3 regions of the Serratia fonticola genome follow, and region 3 is predicted to be linked to each of the others. Evidence: predicted binding sites of a transcription regulator. Region 3 holds the regulator's gene; each other region holds the start of a gene.
The links. The regulator Fur, encoded in region 3, represses iron uptake genes when iron is present. The targets are predictions, from matches to a motif close to ATAATAATGAGAACNACTATCAA.
Positions count from the first base shown of each region.

Region 1: the regulator Fur is predicted to act here: its motif matches at 1,032-1,054, upstream of exbB (tol-pal system-associated acyl-CoA thioesterase).
Region 2: the regulator Fur is predicted to act here: its motif matches at 1,016-1,038, upstream of WN53_RS26470 (isochorismate synthase).

Region 1 covers NZ_CP011254.1:940,266-942,536, reverse strand. Annotated here, with positions in the region: gene WN53_RS04055 (DedA family protein) at 1-533, opposite strand, end outside; gene exbB (tol-pal system-associated acyl-CoA thioesterase) at 1,124-2,116, shown strand; gene exbD (TonB system transport protein ExbD) at 2,120-2,271, shown strand, end outside.
Region 2 covers NZ_CP011254.1:5,951,161-5,953,431, forward strand. Annotated here, with positions in the region: gene WN53_RS26470 (isochorismate synthase) at 1-980, opposite strand, end outside; gene fepB (Fe2+-enterobactin ABC transporter substrate-binding protein) at 1,175-2,134, shown strand; gene entS (enterobactin transporter EntS) at 2,121-2,271, opposite strand, start outside.
Region 3 covers NZ_CP011254.1:3,511,460-3,513,730, reverse strand. Annotated here, with positions in the region: gene ybfE (LexA regulated protein) at 1-130, shown strand, start outside; gene fldA (flavodoxin FldA) at 334-873, shown strand; gene fur (ferric iron uptake transcriptional regulator) at 1,199-1,645, shown strand; gene WN53_RS15615 (beta-N-acetylhexosaminidase) at 1,827-2,271, opposite strand, start outside.

The sequences.
Region 1 (2,271 bases), 2.6 Mb from region 3:
ATTTGGCTAAAGGCATAGCCCAGCGTGACTACCGAGCCTACCCACAGCAAGCCGCTGAGCCAGTTAAAGATTTGAAAACGGGCGCTATTGAGGCCCGAGATACCGGCCATGGTAGGCAACAGGGTGCGTACAAATGCCAGGAAACGGCCAATCAGTAAAGCGACCAGGCCGTGGCGGTTAAACAGCATGTGCGCGCGCTGGTGGTATTGCGCCGGTAGCTGTAGCAACCAGCCTTTCACCACCGAGGTATGGCCAAGCCATCGCCCTTGCAGATAGCTGAGCCAACAGCCAAGGCTGGCGGCGACCGTCAGAATAATCAGCGTGGGGATAAAGTTCATCACGCCTTTGGCGATCAAGGCACCGGCCAACAGCAGTAAGCTATCTCCGGGCAGGAAGGAAGCGGGCAACAAACCGTTTTCCAAAAACAAGGTGGTAAAAAGGACGGCATAAACCACCCAAATCACGCTGGGATCGGCAAGTGCAGTAAAGTCTTGCGTCCACAGTGCGTGAACAATCTCTCTTAATACATCCATTCTTTATCCTGGGGTGCCTGGGCTGACTTTCTATAGGCTACCGTGCTGTTATAGCCGTGCTCACCGGTAAAAATAGGCCACACACGGTGGTGAGGCCCTAGAGCACTATATAGTGTACCGCTATTAGCTTAAGCGGACATTAAACAGAGCATAGAAAATGTGGCAAAGGCCGTAAAACTCGGAAAAAGTACAGGTGACCGTGGGTATGGCCAAGTAAAAACGCGGTAAAACCTCGCGCCTTACTGTGTGATTTTATTCTAGCCACTCTTCATCAACCGGGCCTTACGTAGGGGCGCTGCATGCTGCGCCCGCAGACGTTTTCCCGCAGTGATGGCGTGAGATATTCACTCCGTTTGTGGCCAGTTGGGGTATAAATCAGCAGTTTGAGTGATGATTTTGTTAGCGTTATGGGTAGGCAATGTTATGCCAAACGACGCGCAAACCCTGACAGTGACTGGGGTTGTATCATTTTTTGCTCCTCGATGCGTAATTCTTCAAATAATAATGATAACTACTATCAATCCCTGATTGGTTTGATATGATCGCACGCTGAATTCTTCCTTAAATGTTGAAATGGGTGGAGGCACAGCGTGAAAACGGCTGGCAAAATGACAAATCAAAGTGCTCAGGGCGCAGGCCGTGGGCAATGGGGCGCATTGGGGCGCAGTGTGATCGCCTCACTGGTATTGGTGGTGGGGTTGGCGGGCAACGCTCAGGCGGCACCGGCCACTGCACCAGCAGTCGCTGAAAGCGTTGCCGCGGCAACGACACCGGCCACACCAACAGCGGTAACCCCAGTGGCGGGTACTCCGGAAAATATCACTCCGGTTAATCCTGAACCGACCATCCAACCGCCAGAAACGCGTGGTATGGACCTTTCCGTCTGGGGCATGTATCAGCACGCCGATATCGTGGTGAAAATCGTGATGATTGGCCTGGTGCTGGCGTCTATCGTCACCTGGACCATTCTGTTTGCCAAAGGCAGTGAGCTGTTTCGTTCCAAGCGCCGTCTGCGCCGTGAGCAGTTGGCGCTGGCTGACGTGCGTTCGCTGGACGATGCCTCCGAATTGGCGCAAAGCTTCTCGCAAGAGAGCATCAGTGCGGTGCTGCTGCAAGACGCGCAGAACGAACTGGAGCTGTCGGCGGCCTCTAACGACAACTACGGCATTAAAGAGCGTACCGGTTTCCGTCTGGAACGCCGCGTAGCGGCCTATGGGCGTCAACTGGGGCGCGGCAATGGCTTCCTGGCTACCATTGGCGCCATTTCACCGTTTGTCGGCCTGTTCGGCACCGTATGGGGCATCATGAACAGCTTTATCGGCATTGCCCATTCGCAAACCACTAACCTGGCGGTCGTTGCCCCGGGGATTGCGGAAGCCTTGCTGGCCACCGCGCTCGGTTTGGTTGCGGCCATCCCGGCGGTAGTGATCTACAACATCTTTGCTCGTGTCATCGGCGGCCACCGTGCTCAGGTGGGCGATGTGGCGGCACAGGTGCTGCTGCTGTTGGGCCGCGATCTGGATCTGGCGGCCTCGGCCGATGCCAAACGTTCGCAGCATGCGCACCAACTGCGGGTGGGGTGAGTTATGGCGATGCGCTTAAATGAAGATCTGGACGACAGCGGCGAACTGCATGAAATCAACGTGACGCCGTTTATCGACGTCATGCTGGTGCTGTTGATCATCTTTATGGTGGCTGCGCCGCTGGCAACGGTAGATATTCGTGTTGATCTGCCCGC
Region 2 (2,271 bases), 2.4 Mb from region 3:
TGTTCGATAAGATCGCGCGCTGCCAGCGTTGGGGTACCGCATAATGCCGGCGTAGGGTGCAGCAGACAGGCTAGTGACAGGGCATTCTCTGCCCGATCGGCCACTTCACCGTCGATGGGCGTCGAAAGATGCCACAGCGTGGTGGTACTGAGCAGTTCGGGTGTTGCGGGAATATGCAAATGACTGCAACGCCCAACCAGGACCTGGCGCATGCCTTCGGTCACGATCTGGTGCTCATAACGGTCTTTGCCTGAAACCAATAGCTGTTCGCTGACGGCCCGATCCCGCTGCGGATCGCTTTCGCGCCGAGCCGAACCCGCCAGCGGGTTGGAATGGAACTGGTCGCCAAATTTACGCAGCAGCAGCTCTGGGCTGGCTCCCACCAATGTCCCCTCTGCCAGCGGCACGTGGAAATGGAAGCCGTGCGGATTCTGGGCAATGATGCGCGCCATCAGCGCTGCGTGGTCTACCGGTTTGCTGGTTTCAATGTCCAACAGGCGGGCGAGCACCACCTTATCCAATCGATCTCCGCTAGTTGCCTGTACGGCATCGCTAACCATCTGCATAAACTGCGGCTGCGCTGGCAACTCGGTTTGGCGGACAATCTCAGGGATCGGTCCAACAGCAGGCGCTAAGCTGGTCAGCAGGGTTTCACGATCGAACCATTGCGTCTGTTGCGGGATAAACAGTGACGAGGGTTGACGAGTATCGAAAGGGATCGCGCCACACAGCAGCGGATCCTTGATACCTGCCTTGCGGGCCTGCGCAAAGGCTTGCTGTATCGCCTGCTGGAATTGGCCCTGCAGGTCATCGCCATCAACCGCTGGCATGGTGATGCGGGCAAAGCATCCCTGGGTGCTCAGACTGCGAAAAGGCGAGGTAAAAAAGAAACCTGAAGTCGGGGATATTGTGGCGGCCTGTGCCAGATCTACACCCTGTTGCAGGTCCTTTTGCGCAGCGCCCTTAACGGCTACGTCCATAGGTACTTCCTCTTGTCTCATTAACAATAACCAATATAATAATGATTATCATTTGTATTGCATCCGCGATAAAGTACCTGCCAGAACTAACCATGTCAATAAACGTAACCTCTTCTGCTAACCCACATTAACGGTTAAACTTGGTGGTTTCTGACCAATGAATGATAATCATTCGGATTAAAAGGATCTCACCGATGTCAATTCCCCTGCGGCTCAGCCTGGCGCTGTTTGGCCTGCTGGCGTTGAGCGTTGCCCAAGCCGAGACTAAAGCCTGGCCGCGCAGTATCGAAACCTCGCACGGCGTTATCACCCTTAACCAACCCCCACAGCGCATCGTTTCCACCAGCGTGACGGTTACCGGGACACTGCTGGCGATCGACGCCCCAGTGATTGCCAGCGGAGCCACCAGCCCAAACAATAGGCTGTCGGATCGGCAGGGCTTTTTCCACCAGTGGGGAGAGATTGCGGCCAAACGAGGAGTGAAGCGGTTATATATTGGTGAACCCAACGCCGAGGCAATCGCCGGTGAGGCACCAGACCTGATTGTGATGTCCGCTACCGGGGCCGATTCTGCGGTGCGCCTGTACGATCAACTGTCGGCCATCGCTCCGGTGCTGGTGGTGAACTACGACGATAAAAGCTGGCAGGAACTGGCCAACATCCTCGGCGTAGCGACCGGCCATGAAGCACAAGCGGAGAAGATCGTCAGCGAGTTTGATCGCCGTGAGAAAACGCTGAAACAGCAGATGACATTGCCTCCACAGCCCATAACGGCACTGGTGTTTCGCAGCGATGGCAAAAACGCCAACTTGTGGACCGCCGATTCATCTCAAGGGCAACTGCTGCAACAGCTGGGCTTTACCCTGGCCACTTTGCCACCAAAACTCAACGCCAGCACCAGCCAAGGGGCGCGTAAAGATATCGTACAACTTGGCGGTGAAAACCTGGCAGAAGGCTTGAATGGGCAAACGCTGCTGTTATTCGCCAACGATGAAAGTGATGCACAGCGGCTGATGAGCAACAGTTTCCTGGCTCATCTGCCAGCGGTGGAGAATAAGCGGGTTTACCCATTGGGGAACGACACCTTCCGCCTGGATTATTACAGCGCCAGCAACTTGCTGACGCGTCTGGAAAAGCTGTTTATTTCTCCGTAGTCGCAGCGGCGGGTTGGAGTTTATCGCTCTGCCCGCCCATGCTCACGTTGCGCAGGCCACGCATGGTAAACGCCAGCACCACGGCCAGCAGCGCCGCACCAAAACCGAAGCTGGTAGAGCTCATCGCTGGCAGCATA
Region 3 (2,271 bases):
GGAGCTGAAAATCAACGCAGACGCGGTAGATGCTCTCAACAAACTGGCCGACCAGCGCAATATCAGCCGCAGCGAATTGATCGAACAAATGCTGTTGGCTCAACTGGCAGAAGAACAGCCAGAACACTGATCTCTGCTGTCGCATAGGCGGCACGGCGTTAAGGATGACGCCAGATCGGTTCCACCTCCGCAGAGGCATCGCATAAACGCGATAAAACCTCAGGGCAAATTTCTGGCATGATACGCATTTACGGCTGAGCAAGCCTGCCCTTGGCAGCGCCTCAGGCCGCGTTTACGCAACACATTCATTTGAATTAAAAGGTTATCTTTACTATGGCTCATGTAGGCATTTTCTTTGGCAGCGACACTGGCAATACCGAAAACATTGCCAAGATGATCCAAAAGACGCTTCAGCAAAAATTCGGCAACGACGTGGCAGAAATCCACGACATCGCCAAAAGCAGCAAAGAAGATCTGGCAGCGTTTGATATCCTGCTGCTCGGTATCCCAACCTGGTACTATGGCGAAGCCCAGTGCGACTGGGATGATTTCTTCCCGACGCTGGAAGACATCGACTTTAACGGCAAGCTGGTGGCGCTGTTTGGCTGTGGCGATCAGGAAGACTACGCGGAATATTTCTGCGATGCGATGGGCACCATCCGCGACATCATTGAACCACGCGGTGCGGCCATCGTCGGCCACTGGCCAACCAAAGGCTACCATTTTGAAGCCTCCAAGGGTCTGGCAGACGATGACCACTTTGTCGGGCTGGCCATTGACGAAGATCGTCAACCTGAGCTGACCAACGAACGTGTAGACGCCTGGGTCAAGCAAATCACTGAAGAGCTGAGCCTGGCCGAGATCGTCGGCTAAGCCTCTGCCCCGGCGGATAGGTAACACATAGTAAGGGCGCCGTAGAGCGCGCCCTTCTGTTATCGGCATCACGGATTAGAGCAATAGAAGCTACAAGTTTGTAACTTCCTACCTCGCCACGGTAGACTGAGATATCGGTTTATCCCATCCATCAAAGCTTTGCATGATTACCCTGTAAACGTGCAAAGATATGTTTGTTAACAACCGGCGGTTTCTATTTGCAGCAACCGGTTCTATAATGAGACGCAATTAACGCTTTGTGCCAACCGATGCCATAGGCGAGAACGCCTCAACTTGATTAGCATAGTAACAGGACTGAATCCGCATGACTGATAACAACTCCGCATTGAAGAAGGCTGGCTTAAAAGTCACTCTTCCGCGACTCAAAATCCTGGAAGTCTTGCAGGATCCGGCATGCCATCACGTCAGTGCGGAAGATCTGTACAAAAAACTGATAGATATGGGTGAAGAAATTGGTCTGGCCACGGTATACCGCGTGCTGAACCAGTTTGACGACGCAGGTATTGTGACCCGCCACAATTTTGAAGGTGGCAAGTCGGTTTTCGAACTGACTCAGCAACACCACCACGATCACCTGATTTGCCTGGACTGCGGCAAAGTGATCGAGTTCAGCGACGAATCCATCGAAGTGCGTCAGCGCGATATCGCCAAGCAACACGGTATCAAGCTCACCAACCACAGCCTGTACCTGTACGGCCACTGTGAAACCGGTGATTGCCGCGAGAACGAAACGCTGCACAACAAGAACTGATTCTGGCCAGCCAGAACGCGAAAACCGCCTAAATGGCGGTTTTTTTATGCCCGGATGATAGGCAAAAAAATCCCCGGACAGGCCGGGGAAAAATATCCACTCAATTATCACAATTGCAGTTTGCTCTCACCTCGCACTATCTCCGCCCCTCTACCGACACGTAGGTGGGCGGAGTTCTCACTTACGCTTTCACTGGCTCGGCACGGCTGAAGCGTTTGCCATCCGGGCTGATTGCACGGATTTGCACGTCACCCGCTACGGATGGGCGTGCTTTATCGTCATAACGCTGCCACTGTTTGCCGCCGTCGGTGGAATATTCAATTCCCAGGCCCGGCAGAGCGATATTCGCCTCCAACTTGCCACCGATGATGCGTGCACCTGGGACCGGCAGGCGATAGCTCACACCCGCTTTATCCATCTTGGCCAGCTCACGTTGGCCAATCAGGTTGGCAAAGCGCAGCCAGTCCTGATCCAGAGTTTTGGTATCGACCTGATGGGTTTCGCCACCTTTGTACTCACGGCCAGCTTTGTAATCCTGCTCCCAGCTGGCGCGGTGCCATGCACGTTCTGCCAGCGACACAGCACGTGGGTAAATCATGTATTCCATCTGCTGGTCGGTACGCACC